Linked DNA regions of Zobellia nedashkovskayae. Each later gene encodes a partner of the first gene's protein in a complex. Links are inferred from orthologs where the notes say so. Each region holds a gene or a part of one and is shown on either strand. Other genes may lie near its edges.

Region 1 (6,894 bases):
AAAACCCATTTTTCCAGCAGATGACCAAGAAATGACATCTCCTTTTTTATTGGTAAGGGAAATTATAATATTATTAAAAGATGCAGTTACGTGCGCTTCTCCAACCGAATCAACGATTACTTTACGCTTCTTTGCCGCTTTTGCACCTGTTTTTGTAGTTGCCTTTGCCATAATAACCTACTTATTATTTAGTTGCCTTCTTCTTGTTGGCGACCGTTTTTCTTTTTCCTTTTCTCGTCCTAGAGTTATTCTTAGTACGTTGTCCTCGAAGTGGAAGACCTGATCTGTGACGAATACCACGGTAACAACCAATATCCATCAAACGTTTGATGTTAAGTTGTGTTTCCGAACGTAACTCACCTTCTATAGTAAAGGAAGAAACAGCATCCCTGATACGACCTATCTCATCATCGTTCCAATCAGATACTTTTGTATCTTCACTCACTTGGGCTTTCTCTAAAATCTCTTTAGCCCTACTTCTACCGACACCGAAAATATAGGTCAATGCAATTATGCCCCTTTTCTGTTTTGGTATGTCTATACCTGCAATTCTTGCCATAACTATCCTTGTCTTTGTTTAAATCTAGGATTCTTTTTGTTGATTACGTACAACCTGCCTTTTCTGCGTACTATCTTGCAGTCGGCACTTCTCTTTTTAACTGATGCTCTAACTTTCATCGTTCTTATTCTTCTATCGTATTACTAATATCTATATGTAATTCTAGCTTTGGACAAGTCATAAGGACTCATTTCCAATTTCACTTTATCTCCAGGAAGTAATTTAATGTAATGCATACGCATCTTTCCCGAAATGTGAGCCGTAACTACATGACCATTTTCTAACTCCACCCTGAACATTGCATTTGACAATGCTTCTATTATAGACCCGTCTTGTTCTATTGCTGCCTGTTTAGCCATAATTATGCGACTTTTCTATTTTTTCCAGATTTCATCAACCCATCATAATGTCTATTCAATAAATATGCATTTACCTGTTGTACAGTATCTATAGCCACACCTACCATAATAAGTAATGATGTACCACCGTAGAACATTGCCCAACCAGCTTGAATATCCATTAATTTTACCACAATTGCAGGAAGTACTGCTAAAAGCGCCAAAAATACGGATCCTGGCAATGTAATCAAAGACATAATTTTATCCAAGAAATCTCCAGTTTCTTTCCCTGGTCTAATACCTGGTATAAAACCACCACTTCTCTTCAAATCATCTGCCATTTTGTTCGTAGGAACGGTAATAGCCGTATAGAAATATGTAAAAATAATTATCAATAAACCAAACAACACATTGTAAGCCAGACCAAATATATCTTGAAACTGGACTTCCATCCACTGACCAGCAGCGCTGCTATTGAATGTTTTTCCTATTAAACTAGGGGCAAACATAATTGCCTGAGCAAAGATTATAGGCATAACTCCTGAAGCATTAAGCTTTAAAGGAATATATTGTCTAGAACCCATTATGTTCTTTTCATACCCACCAGATGCTGTTCTTCTTGCATATTGCACAGGTATTTGACGCGTTGCCATAACCAAAAGTATACTGGCCAAGATTACCAAGAACCAAAGTATAATTTCAACAAGGATAAACATCAATCCACCATTGTTATCAACCGTTCTAGAAATAAATTCCTGAACAAATGACTGAGGCAAAGTAGCAATAATACCAATCATGATTAATAATGAAATACCATTACCAATTCCTTTATCAGTAATCTTCTCACCTAACCACATGGCAAATACACAACCCGTAACAAGAATGATAACTGCAGGAACCATAAAATCCAATCCTTTACCTAAAACAAAGGCACTATCTTGAACTCCAAAAGCTTCCAAACCATATAAGTATGCTGGGGCCTGAACCACACAGATACCAATAGTTAACCAACGCGTAATCTGATTCTTCGTTTTTCTACCACTCTCACCTTCTTTATCTAACTTCTGTAAATAAGGAATGGCAATACTCATAAGCTGAACAACAATAGATGCCGATATATAGGGCATAATACCCAAAGCAAAAATTGATGCATTAGCAAAAGCACCACCCGTAAAAGCGTTCAACAATCCAAAAATCCCAGAATCAGTACTTGATGCTAGTTGCGATAATTGTGTAGAATCAATTCCCGGAAGAACTATTTGACAACCAAAACGGTATACCAACAACAAACCAAGGGTTAGTAAAATTCTATTCCTTAGTTCGTCAATCTTCCAAATATTGGATATGGTCTCGAAAAATTTCTTCATGGTCAGTTTTTGCTTATAAATTTATTGCTTCTCCACCAGCAGCTTCTATGGCCGCTTTGGCACTTGCCGTAAATTTATGCGCTGAAATTTTTAGAGAGGCTTTCAATTCTCCACCTCCTAATATTTTCACAAGGTCTTTACTTTTGGCTAAACCGTTTTCAACTAAAGTTTCAAAAGTAATAGTGTCTTTAACTTTTTTGTTATCGACTAACTCCTGTAACTTCTCAACGTTGATACCTTGATATTCAACTCGGTTTATGTTTGTAAAACCAAATTTAGGTACACGTCTCTGCAATGGCATCTGACCACCTTCAAAACCCAATTTCTTGGAGTAACCAGATCTTGATTTAGCACCATTGTGACCTCTTGCAGCAGTACCGCCTTTACCAGACCCTTGACCTCTACCTATTCTTTTGCCAGCTCTATTGGTAGAACCATCAGCAGGCTTTAGATTACTTAAATTCATTATAATATGCTATTTAAGCTTCCTCAGTGGAAACCAAATGTTCAACTTTAGCTATCATACCGAGTATATTCGGCGTGGCATCGTGCTCTACTACTTGACCAATTTTTTTAAGACCCAAAGCAACTAATGTACGCTTTTGGTTCTGTGGTCTTTTAATGCCGCTCTTCAACTGTTTTACCAGAATTTTCTTTGCCATAATATTTCTACTTATCCTTTAAAAACTTTTTCAAGAGAAACTCCTCTTTGACCCGCAACTGTTCTAGCATCTCTTAATTGCAAAAGTGCATCAAAAGTAGCCTTTACAACATTGTGAGGGTTAGAAGAACCTTGAGACTTAGAAAGTACATCCTGAACCCCTACTGCTTCTAATACCGCTCTTACAGCACCACCTGCGATAACTCCGGTACCATGCGATGCAGGCTGGATATAAACTCTAGCTCCACCGTATTTACCTTTTTGTTCGTGAGGTAATGTTCCCTTATTCAAAGGAATACGAATTAAGTTCTTTTTAGCGTCTTCAATAGACTTAGCGATAGCAGTTGCTACCTCTTTAGATTTTCCTAAACCGTGACCCACAACTCCACTTTCATCACCTACAACAACTATAGCTGAAAAACCGAATGCTCTACCACCTTTAGTTACTTTGGTAACACGTTGTATGCCTACCAATCTATCTTTAAGATCCAATCCACCGGGTTTTACGGTCTCTGCGTTTTTATATTTCTGGTACATACTCTTATTTAAAAATTAAGTCCTGCTTCCCTTGCGCCATCAGCCAAAGATTTCACTCTTCCGTGGTAAAGGTTACCACCTCTATCAAAAGCAACTTTTTCAATACCTGCTTCTTTGCACTTAGCAGCGATAGCTTTACCTACAAGGTTTGCAATCTCTATCTTAGTACCCTTTTCTTTTGCCAAGTCTTTATCTTTAGAAGATACAGAAGCTAATGTAGCCCCTTGTTTATCGTCTATAACTTGAGCATAAATTTCTTTATTACTTCTAAAAACGGATAATCTAGGTCTTTCCGCTGTTCCAGTGGAAACCTTTCTGATTCTTCTCCGTATTCTCTGTTTTCTTTCGCTTGTTGATAATCCCATGATATACTATTAAGCTGATTTACCTGCTTTTCTTCTTAACTGCTCGCCAACAAACTTAACACCTTTACCCTTATAAGGCTCAGGCTTACGCCATCCTCGTATTTTGGCGGCAATCTGACCTACTAATTGTTTGTCGAACGATGTCAATTTAATGATTGGATTTTTCCCTTTCTCAGATATAGTCTCCACTTTACATTCTGGAGCTAACTCTAATACTATGTTGTGTGAAAATCCTAAAGCGACATCTAACTTCTGACCTTGGTTGCTAGCACGATAACCAACACCTACAAGTTCTAATTCTTTTGTCCAACCTTTAGAAACACCTTCAATCATGTTCTTTACTAAAGCACGATACAAACCATGCTTAGCTTTATTATCTTTTGAATCTGACGGTCTGGTTACCCAAACTTGACTATCTTCAATTTTTATTTCGACGGCAGAAAACTCTTGAGTAAGTTCACCCAACTTGCCTTTAACGACAACCTCGTTACCTTTTACCTCAACAGTAACTCCTTCAGGAATAGCTACCGGATTATTACCAATTCTTGACATTTCTTCCTTTTTATCCTATTAATATACGTAGCAAAGCACTTCGCCACCTACATTCTCATTTTTTGCCTGCTTGCTCGTCATTACCCCATGAGAGGTAGATACTATCGCTATTCCTAAGCCATTCAAGACTCTAGGCAGACTCTCAGCACCAGCATACTTACGTAAACCTGGTTTACTGATTCTCTGAATTTTTTTGATAACAGGCTCTTTTGTTGCCTTGTCATATTTCAAGGCTATCTTAATAGAACCTTGAACTTTATCTTCTTCGAATTTATAACTCAAAATATAGCCCTGATCGAACAATATTTTAGTCATTTCTTTCTTCACTTTAGAAGAAGGTATCTCTACCACTCTGTGACCAGCGCTGCTGGCATTTCTAACTCTCGTTAGATAATCTGCTATAGTATCTGTAACCATATATATATAATTCGGTAACGGTTTTCGTCTGTATTAACGAACCTGAAACCAGTTATTCACTAATTTTTACCAGCTTGCTTTTTTAACACCTGGTATAAGACCTTGATTAGCCATCTCTCTGAACGTAACCCTAGAGATACCAAAAGTTCTCATATAACCTTTTGGTCTACCTGTTAACTTGCAACGGTTGTGCATACGTACAGGTGACGCGTTTCTTGGCAATTTTTGTAATGCTTCGTAATCTCCAGCTTCTTTCAAAGCTTTTCTTTTCTCAGCATATTTAGCAACAGTTCTTTCCCTTTTGCGCTCACGGGCTTTCATTGATTCTTTAGCCATACTAGTTCTTTTTAAAAGGTAAACCTAATTCTGTTAATAATGATTTTGCTTCTTTATCCGTTTCAGCAGAAGTTACAAAGGTAATATCCATTCCGTCAATTCTATTGATTTTATCAATATTGATTTCAGGAAAAATTATTTGCTCTGTTACACCAAGGCTATAATTACCACGACCATCAAAGCCAGTAGCCTTAATCCCTTGAAAATCACGAACTCGCGGCAACGCACTTGTAACCAAACGGTCTAAAAATTCGTACATACGTTCTCCACGTAAAGTCACTTTAGCGCCAATTGGCATACCTTTTCGCAACTTAAACGCAGCAACATCCTTCTTAGATAGTGTTGCAACAGCTCTTTGACCAGTAATATTAGTCAATTCATCTACCGCATGATCGATAAGTTTTTTATCTGCTACAGCGGCACCAACACCTCTACTAACAACTATCTTTTGAAGCTTGGGTACTTGCATTACATTCTTGTAACCAAACTCTTCTTTAAGCGCACCTACTATACGCTCACCATATTCTTTCTTTAACCTTGAAACGTAAGCCATAACTTATATTACTTCATTGGATTTCTTAGAAAACCGGACTTTCTTTCCGTCTCTTACCTCGTACCCTACTCTTGTTGTCTTTCCAGATTTAGCATCTATTAGAGACAAATTAGAAATATTGATAGGAGATTCTTTTTTAACGATTCCGCCTTGAGGATTCTGCGCACTTGGCTTCTGATGTTTAGAAACCATGTTAGCACCTTCTACGATCGCTTTGTTCTTTTCACGGTTAACAGTCATCACCTTGCCTTCAGTACCTTTATGGTCTCCTGCAATGATACGAACTGTATCTCCCGTTTTAATTTTCAACTTTTTCATGCTTGTTCTATATTAAAGTACCTCAGGGGCCAATGAAACAATTTTCATGAATTGCTTATCGCGTAATTCGCGGGCAACCGGACCGAAAACACGGGTTCCTCTCATTTCTCCTGTTGGATTCAACAATACACAAGCATTGTCATCGAAACGAATATATGAACCATCAGGTCTCCTGACTTCTTTCTTAGTTCTTACAACTACAGCTGTAGATACAGCACCTTTTTTGATACCTCCGTTAGGCGTAGCTTCTTTTACAGTAACAACTATCTTATCTCCAATAGATGCGTATCTTCTCTTGGTTCCTCCAAGTACACGAATGGTCAAAACTTCTTTTGCCCCTGTGTTGTCCGCTACCTTTAATCTTGATTCTTGCTGTAACATATTATTTAGCTCTTTCTAAGATTTCTACTAAACGCCAAGTTTTAGTCTTGCTTAACGGGCGTGTCTCCATTATCTTAACGGTATCACCTTCCTTGCAATCGTTTTTCTCGTCGTGTGCAACGTACTTTTTCGTTTTTAAAACGAACTTACCGTACATAGGGTGCTTTACTTTTCTAACCTCTGCCACAACAATAGATTTCTCCATTTTGTTACTGGTTACAACCCCTATTCTCTCTTTTCTTAAGTTTCTTTTTTCTTCCATAAAGCAGAACCAGTTATTGGTTTTCCCTATTAGTTAATTCCGTTGCTAATCTAGCTACCGTTCTTCTTGCCTTTCTAATCTGAAGCGGATTCTCAAGTGGCGTTACAAAATGCGCTATTTTGAGGTTAGCCTGCTGCGTTTTAAATTCAGCTAGCTTCTGCTTAAGCTCTTCTACAGACAATTCTTTAATTTCTTTGTTTTTCATGGTACAACTTAGATTAAATCTTGATCAACGTAGTCACGAGCAA
Region 2 (7,919 bases), 440 kb from region 1 along the record:
ACAAAAGGAGAACGTATAGGAATTATAGGCAAGAACGGTACCGGAAAATCTACGTTTTTAAATATTGTAACCGGGTCAGACCAACCAGACTCAGGCAAAGTTATAGTTGGCGACACTATTAAGTTTGGTTATTACACCCAAAAGGGAATAAATATCAAAGAGGGTCAAAAGGTAATTGATGTTATTCGCGAATTTGGCGATTTCATTCCGTTAATGAAGGGAAGACAAATTTCTGCACAACAGCTGTTGGAACGCTTTCTTTTTGATAGAAAAAAACAATATGATTTTGTAGATAAATTAAGTGGTGGTGAAAGGAAGCGACTTTACTTGTGCACCATTCTTATTCAAAATCCAAACTTTTTAATTTTAGATGAACCTACCAACGATTTAGATATTGTTACCCTAAATGTTCTTGAAAGTTTTCTTTTAGATTTTCCAGGATGTTTAATAGTGGTATCTCACGACCGGTATTTCATGGATAAAATTGTAGACCACCTTTTTATTTTTAGAGGAAATGCAGTTATTGAAGATTTCCCAGGGAATTATTCAGATTTTCGTACTTACGAGGATAGTAAAGTGTTGGAAAGTCGCGAAGAGAAAGCCAATGTAAAAGAAGTAACGGCAAATAAAACCGAAACAAAGAAGAGTAGCCCTAAGAATAAACTGCCCTATTTAGAGCAGAAAGAGTATAACAATTTAGAAAAGGATATTAAGAAATTAGAGACAAAGAAAGTTAAAGTACAGAATCAATTTGCAGATAGCTCTCTAAGCGGTGAAGACATAGATAAACTTTCTATAGAGTTAAAGGAAGTGAACGAAGCCATTGAAGCTAAAACAGAGCGTTGGTTTGAACTTTCTGCATTAATGGAGGAATAGACCTGTTCAAAAGCAAAGACAGGTTCTCATGGTCTTTTTTGTCTTATAAAAATAACAAATAGTTACTCGTGCAACAGTTGTTGAAATTCTTGAAATTCTTGCTATCGGCAACCAATCAACATGGGGTACACTCCCCTTTTATCTATGGCTACGTTACCAAATGTCTATACAGCAAAAAGAAATACAGCCGTTCTAAAAGCTTAAATGTACTTTTAAAAAGTATTGTTTATTTTGGATCAGAGCGAGTTATGCTTCGGGAAAATGAAGAAGAACCTAAAAGATTGATTAATAAAATCATCCCTAAGGTCAAATTTGTATTAACAGATGCAGATATAATTTACCTTTCAAAACAAAATATTTCCAAAGCAGAAACTCTTTTATCCAATGAAACGAACATTCACAACAATACCATGCTTTTATTGAATGGTATTTATGAATCAAAAAAAAACGAAATCATTTGGGATGCCTTAAAAAAGCACCCCAAAGTAACGGTAACAGTAGATATGTTCTATTGCGGAGCTGTTTTCTTTAGAGAAGAACAGGCTAAGGAGCATTTTAAAATTCGGATTTAAACGCTTATTTTAGATTAAATTGCAATTATGGGCAACTATACTATTTATATTATTCTGGGAGTTGTGGCCGTCATATATGTCTTATCATCAATGATCAGTCGCCGGCAGTCAAAAGACCGTAAAAGCCGAAAGTTTATGGACAACTACGAAAGTCCCAAAAAAGAAGAAAAAGAACGAGACCGTTAATTTCATCTACTAAGACACTGTAAACCACCGTAAATTTCTTAAAATGAAAATATACACCAAAACAGGTGATAAAGGTACTACCGCTCTAATTGGGGGTACTCGGGTAAAAAAACACCATGTAAGAATAGAAAGTTATGGTACGGTAGACGAACTAAACTCTTGGTTAGGCCTAGTTAGAGATCAAAAGATAGATAGTAGGTCTAAGGAGGTTTTGACCAAAATACAAGAGAAATTATTTGTTGTAGGTGCAATCTTGGCGACTGACCCAGAGAAAGCTATCCTTAAAAATGGAAAGAAACGTCTGAATATTCCTGAAATTAAGGCAAAGGATATTGAATTGCTTGAAAAAGAAATTGATATAATGGATGAAGCTTTGCCCCAAATGACTCACTTTATTCTTCCTGGCGGACACACAACAGTGTCATATTGTCACATTTCCAGAACTGTTTGTCGTAGAGCGGAGCGTATGAGCACACTTCTGTACGAAAATGAACCCTTTAACGAGAACGTACTGTTATTTTTGAACAGACTCTCCGACTATTTGTTTGTACTGGCACGAAAATTGTCAGAAAACTTACAAGCGGAAGAAATAAAATGGATTCCAGAGAATACAGAAAAAGACAACTAGCGGCCAATTAAATAATATTTGCTCCTTTTTAATTTGTTTTTCTCTAATAATTTGTTTAATTCATCGTTATCAAACTATTAATACAAAAATAATAGTAATAAAATAGCCTGATTTCCTTGGCTATATCGTTATAAAAATTATTTTTGCAAAAATTTAAATTGAACAACTGAAATGTATTGGACATTAGAACTAGCATCATATTTAAGTGATGCACCCTGGCCGGCAACAAAAGACGAATTGATAGATTACTCAATCCGTACAGGCGCGCCTCTAGAGGTCGTCGAAAACCTTCAGTCTATGGAAGAAGAAGGTGGTGAGATTTACGAATCCATCGAAGAAATCTGGCCAGACTACCCAACAGAAGAAGATTATCTCTGGAACGAGGACGAATATTAAATATATTACGTTAATTGAAACAAAAAAGTCTCTATCGAGGCTTTTTTTTTATGTAATTTTGGCAGGCATTTAGGCGAAATGTACATAGACTTCAAACTGGAATACCTTTTGCAAAGAACTACGCCATATGCACAATTGTAATTATAGTGCCCTTCCGCTTACAATATCTTAAAGGCGGTCTAATACTAAATAGCTAGAAATGAGTTTTTTAAATTCGATATTAAAAGTATTCGTAGGTGATAAATCTGAAAAAGACGTTAAAGAACTACAGCCTCTTGTAGCACAAATAAGGTCTTTTGAAAAGCAGTTAGAAGGAATTAGTCATGACGAACTCCGTGAGAAGACTAATACTTTTAAACTTAAAATAGCCGAAGACATCAGTGAATTCACCAAAAAGATAAGTGAATTAGAAGAAGAAGTAAAAGCGTCTACGGATATTGACAAGAACGAAGATATTTATGCTGAAATAGATAAGCTCAAAGAAGAATCATATAAAGTAAGTGAAGCAACTCTTAGCGAGCTTCTACCCGTAGCTTTTGCCGTAGTTAAAGAAACGGCTAAGCGTTTTGCTCAAAATAAAACCATACAAGTTACCGCCTCAGAATACGATCGTGAATTATCCGGCTCAAAAGACTATGTTACTTTAGATGGAGACAGTGCCATTTGGAAAAACTCATGGAACGCCGCTGGAAAAGAGGTCACTTGGGATATGATTCATTATGACGTACAGCTAATAGGCGGTATTGCACTACACCAAGGTAAAATTGCAGAAATGCATACTGGTGAAGGTAAAACCCTTGTAGCAACATTGCCTTTATACCTTAATGCTTTATCAGGACACGGTACACACTTAGTAACCGTAAATGACTATTTAGCAAAAAGGGATAGCGCTTGGATGGCTCCTATTTTTGAATTTCATGGTCTTTCAGTAGATTGTATTGATCATCACCGCCCTAACTCAGAAGGAAGAAGAGCCGCTTATAATGCAGATATTACGTATGGTACCAATAACGAATTTGGTTTTGACTACCTAAGAGATAATATGGCACACACGCCAAAAGATCTAGTACAACGTCCACAACATTACGCAATCGTAGATGAGGTAGATTCAGTTTTAGTTGATGATGCTCGTACTCCATTAATTATTTCAGGTCCCGTACCTGAAGGAGATCGTCATGAATTTAATGAGCTTAAGCCAAAAGTTGGTGATATTGTAAATCAACAAAGACACCACTTAACAGGGGTTTTAGCCGAGGCAAAAAAACTAATTCAAGAAGGAAACACAAAAGAAGGTGGTTTCTTATTGCTACGTGTGCACAGAGGTCTACCAAAGAACAAAGCACTTATTAAGTTTTTAAGTGAAGAAGGTGTTAAGCAGTTACTTCAAAAAACAGAGAACTACTACATGCAAGATAACAACAGGGAAATGCCTAAAGTAGACGAAGACCTGTTATTCGTTATTGATGAAAAAAACAATCAAATTGAGCTAACCGAGAAAGGTGTAGATTACATTTCAGGTGAGCAAAACAGAGATTTCTTTGTAATGCCAGATATTGGCGGAGAAATTGCCAAGATTGAAAACCAGAACTTAGATATTGAAAAAGAAGCTGAACTCAAAGAAGAGCTTTTTAAAGAATTTGGTATTAAGAGTGAACGCATCCATACCATGAGCCAACTTTTAAAAGCATATACGCTTTTTGAAAAAGATGTGGAATATGTGGTAATGGAAAACAAGGTGATGATAGTTGATGAGCAAACCGGCCGTATTATGGATGGTCGTCGTTACTCAGACGGACTTCACCAAGCTATTGAAGCTAAAGAAAATGTAAAGATTGAAGCGCTTACTCAAACATTCGCCACGGTTACATTGCAGAACTACTTTAGAATGTACAATAAGCTTTCTGGTATGACCGGTACGGCCGTTACCGAAGCAGGTGAATTCTGGGAAATATATGAGTTGGATGTTATGGAAATTCCAACCAACAGACCTATTGCCCGTGATGATAGACACGATTTGATCTACAAGACCAAGCGTGAAAAATATAATGCTATAATTGATGAAGTTACCAAACTCTCTCAAGCAGGCAGACCGGTATTGATCGGTACAACATCTGTTGAAATATCGGAATTGTTATCACGAATGTTGGCCATCAGAAAAGTAAATCACAACGTACTGAATGCGAAACTTCATAAAAAAGAAGCAGATGTAGTTGCCGAAGCTGGTAACCCTGGCGTTGTAACTATAGCTACCAACATGGCTGGTCGTGGTACGGATATTAAACTTACCGCCGAAGTCAAAAAAGCAGGCGGTCTAGCAATTGTAGGTACAGAAAGACATGATTCAAGACGTGTAGATAGACAGTTAAGAGGTCGGTCTGGTCGTCAAGGTGATCCGGGAAGCTCGCAGTTCTATGTTTCTTTAGAAGATAATCTAATGCGTTTATTTGGTTCTGACCGTGTGGCCAAAATGATGGATAAGATGGGCTTAGAAGATGGTGAAGTAATTCAACACTCCATGATGACCAAATCTATTGAGCGTGCGCAGAAAAAAGTAGAAGAAAACAACTTTGGAGTTCGTAAACGTCTTTTGGAATATGATGATGTTATGAACGCCCAGCGTGAAGTGGTCTACAAAAGAAGACGTCATGCTATACAGGGTGAGCGCCTAAAAGTGGATATTGCCAATATGGTGTATGACACTTGCGAAGTTATTGCAGATACCAATAAAGCGGCAAGCGACTACAAGAATTTTGAATTTGAACTTATAAAATATTTCTCCATAACATCTCCTATTTCAGAAGATGAATTTAGTAAAATGAGCGTGCAGGATATTGCCAATAAGGTATATTCAGAAGCTTACAAATACTATCAAGGTAAAATGGAGCGTAATGCAGCAACTGCATTTCCTGTCATAAAAAAGGTTTACGAAGATAATGCCAACAAGTTTGAGCGTATTGTAGTGCCTTTCACAGATGGTATTAAAACACTTAATGTGGTTACCAATTTAGAACGTGCTTATGAAAGCAACGGAAAAGAATTGGTTACCGATTTTGAAAAGAACATTACCTTGGCCATCATTGATGACTCATGGAAAACGCATTTACGTAAGATGGATGAGCTTAAGCAGTCTGTACAGCTAGCTGTTCATGAGCAGAAAGACCCCTTATTGATTTATAAGTTCGAAGCTTTTGAACTTTTTAAAGGGATGATAGACAAGGTGAATAAAGAAGTTGTTTCTTTCTTGTTTAAAGGCGAGCTACCAAGTGAGAATCCAAACGAGATTCAGGAAGCCAAAAGTGTTAGCAGACCTAAAGAAAATCTTCAGACCAGTAAAGAAGAAATCCCAAATAGCGACGAATTAGCAGCTCAGAACAGAGCTGCAGGTCAAACACAGGGCCAACGCCCTCAGGTTACTGAAACTATCGTTCGTGAGCGACCAAAGATTGGCCGTAATGACAGAGTTACTATTAAGAATGTAATCTCTGGTGAAAGTAAAACTGTTAAATATAAACAAGCAGAACCGCTTATAGAAAACGGAGATTGGGTGCTTACTGAAGGTTAAAAACCGGCATTTATCATAATATTCAACGGCAACTTATCTCTAAGTTGCCGTTTTTTTTGCCCGATTGACGAGTAAAACGCTACTTAAATACAATTGTATCTACTATTGCAGGGCTATGAATAAATTACCCCCAAGGTAAAATTGCTGCTAGTTAAGCAGTTATACACCTAGTTTGTTCAGAATTTAACTTCCAGAAACGCTTCCGCTTTAAAAATAAGGTGTGTTGTATTTTTGTGGAAGTGTCGCATTTAACACGCGGATTCACTTCTTTTTTTTTAATTGAATACCGAAAACGTTTACATGCGAAAGCCAAAAATACAGCTGAACAGGGTTAGCGATAAGACAAAGTTATTACTTAAGTTCAACTATATATCTTCTGTTCTTAGTCTAATCATAGGTCTAATATGCTCATATGTCATTCATATGGACGGCACCATACCTTATGTTTTCTACTTCTACTTTGTTCTAAATCTATTGAACGTAGCTGCCTTTAATAAGCATAAGAACCTTTTAGCAATGGCAATTTGCACTTCTACACTTTCGTTCTTAAGCACCATTGTAATTACCCTTTTTAGCGGAGGTATAAACAGTCCGTTTATTTTTATTCTCGGCCTAATCGTACTAGCTGGTTACATATCTACCAGGGTTTTTGGTAAGGTTTACCTTTATCTTATCATTGGTACTATAATCTTAATATATCTTATTGATTATGCTAATTTTGACTTTATAGTAAATGAAGTTCCAGATAGTTCAAGAGATTTATTTAGCCTAATTAGTATATTGTTTTCAGTATATTTATTAGGCGGTGTATTAGGAAAAAACCTATTGAACACCCACCACAATCTATATAAGTCAAAAGCTAAGATTGAAAAAAGTGTAGACGAAAAAGAAAACCTTTTGCGAGAAGTACATCATAGGGTTAAAAACAATCTACAGACCGTCTCCAGTCTTTTAAACTTGCAGGCTAGAAATACACCTAACGAACAAATTAAAGAATTAGTAAAAAGTAGTCAAAATAGGGTAACAGCAATGGCTATGATTCACGAGATGCTCTATGTTCGTGATAACCTCTCTAAAATTGAATTTGGGTCTTACGTCCAAGAACTTACACAATTTCTTCTAAGAACGGTAGAACGTAAAGACAGGAAGATAGATGTTACTATAGATATTCCTGATACTTGGTTGGGCATAGATACTGCCATCCCTCTGGGTTTATTAATCAATGAAACAGTAACCAATTCTATAAAGTATGGCTTTAAAGATATGGAAGTTGGTAAAATTACGATTGAGCTTGAAAAAAGATATCAAAACAAATTTATTCTTAAAATTAGTGATAACGGAACCAGTTTCCCTTTAGATTTTGACTTTAAAAACTCTAACACACTGGGGTTAAGACTAATTCATAATCTTGCAAGACAACTACAAGGTACAATAGAACGCCTCCCTACTACTGAAGGCACAACCTATAAACTAGTATTTCAAGATATTGCAAGCCAATTTAATACGTAAGTATTATATTAGCTAACACTGTTCTTATCTAGAATTATTTTTCCTAATTAAAAATTAGATTTTTCTGTCAAAAAATGACAGACAATTCGGAATAAAATTGTAGATTTCTGGCAGAAGCCCCAGCTTATCATTTTTTAAACTATCCCCATCTTAGTATAATTTCATGGCTAAAGTTGCCAGAGTTGTACTA

What was found.
Region 2: the proteins of secY (region 1) and secA are in contact, whole or in part, in a crystal structure (PDB 3DIN), measured with the Thermotoga maritima proteins. The link is inferred for Zobellia nedashkovskayae from one-to-one orthologs. Residues at the interface, in WP_004081795.1 of Thermotoga maritima: Glu108, Gly109, Glu110, Glu111, Ala236, Glu237, Arg238, Arg239, Ile240, Thr241, Ile242, Gln243, Tyr244, Ala245, Arg246, Arg247, Val248, Thr249, Gly250, Arg251, Arg252, Val253, Tyr254, Gly256, Ala257, Ser258, Thr259, Tyr260, Leu261, Pro262; in WP_004082002.1 of Thermotoga maritima: Glu261, Ala262, Arg263, Lys300, Ala301, Arg302, Thr303, Ile304, Ile305, Leu323, Tyr324, Asp325, Pro326, Val329, Ser330, Tyr333, Ile336, Lys340, Phe345, Val349, Glu363, Phe364, Tyr374, Ser375, Gly376, Gly377, Glu393, Ile395, Thr482, Ser483.

Annotation. Positions count from the first base shown.
Region 1 is NZ_JADDXR010000002.1:541,990-548,883, forward strand. The notes cover bases 93-3,010. They hold secY (preprotein translocase subunit SecY), read right to left. Parts: upstream 2,265-3,010; coding sequence 921-2,264; downstream 93-920. Other genes in these bases: rpsK (30S ribosomal protein S11), read right to left, coding at 93-171; rpsM (30S ribosomal protein S13), read right to left, coding at 185-559; ykgO (type B 50S ribosomal protein L36), read right to left, coding at 562-678; infA (translation initiation factor IF-1), read right to left, coding at 703-918; rplO (50S ribosomal protein L15), read right to left, coding at 2,278-2,730. Outside these bases: more of rpsK, read right to left, coding at 1-92; more of rpsE, read right to left, coding at 3,011-3,462; rplR (50S ribosomal protein L18), read right to left, coding at 3,471-3,827; rplF (50S ribosomal protein L6), read right to left, coding at 3,837-4,379; rpsH (30S ribosomal protein S8), read right to left, coding at 4,398-4,796; rpsN (30S ribosomal protein S14), read right to left, coding at 4,863-5,132; rplE (50S ribosomal protein L5), read right to left, coding at 5,134-5,685; rplX (50S ribosomal protein L24), read right to left, coding at 5,689-6,003; rplN (50S ribosomal protein L14), read right to left, coding at 6,016-6,384; rpsQ (30S ribosomal protein S17), read right to left, coding at 6,386-6,646; rpmC (50S ribosomal protein L29), read right to left, coding at 6,660-6,851; rplP (50S ribosomal protein L16), read right to left, coding at 6,860-6,894. UniProt on the Escherichia coli protein: The central subunit of the protein translocation channel SecYEG. Consists of two halves formed by TMs 1-5 and 6-10.
Region 2 is NZ_JADDXR010000002.1:96,976-104,894, forward strand. The notes cover bases 2,478-6,420. They hold secA (preprotein translocase subunit SecA), read left to right. Parts: upstream 2,478-2,857; coding sequence 2,858-6,220; downstream 6,221-6,420. Other genes in these bases: IWB64_RS00425 (DUF2795 domain-containing protein), read left to right, coding at 2,478-2,658. Outside these bases: IWB64_RS00405 (ABC-F family ATP-binding cassette domain-containing protein), read left to right, coding at 1-876; IWB64_RS00410 (hypothetical protein), read left to right, coding at 945-1,448; IWB64_RS00415 (hypothetical protein), read left to right, coding at 1,476-1,634; IWB64_RS00420 (cob(I)yrinic acid a,c-diamide adenosyltransferase), read left to right, coding at 1,678-2,262; more of IWB64_RS00425, read left to right, coding at 2,434-2,477; IWB64_RS00435 (sensor histidine kinase), read left to right, coding at 6,521-7,729. UniProt on the Escherichia coli protein: Required for protein export, interacts with the SecYEG preprotein conducting channel.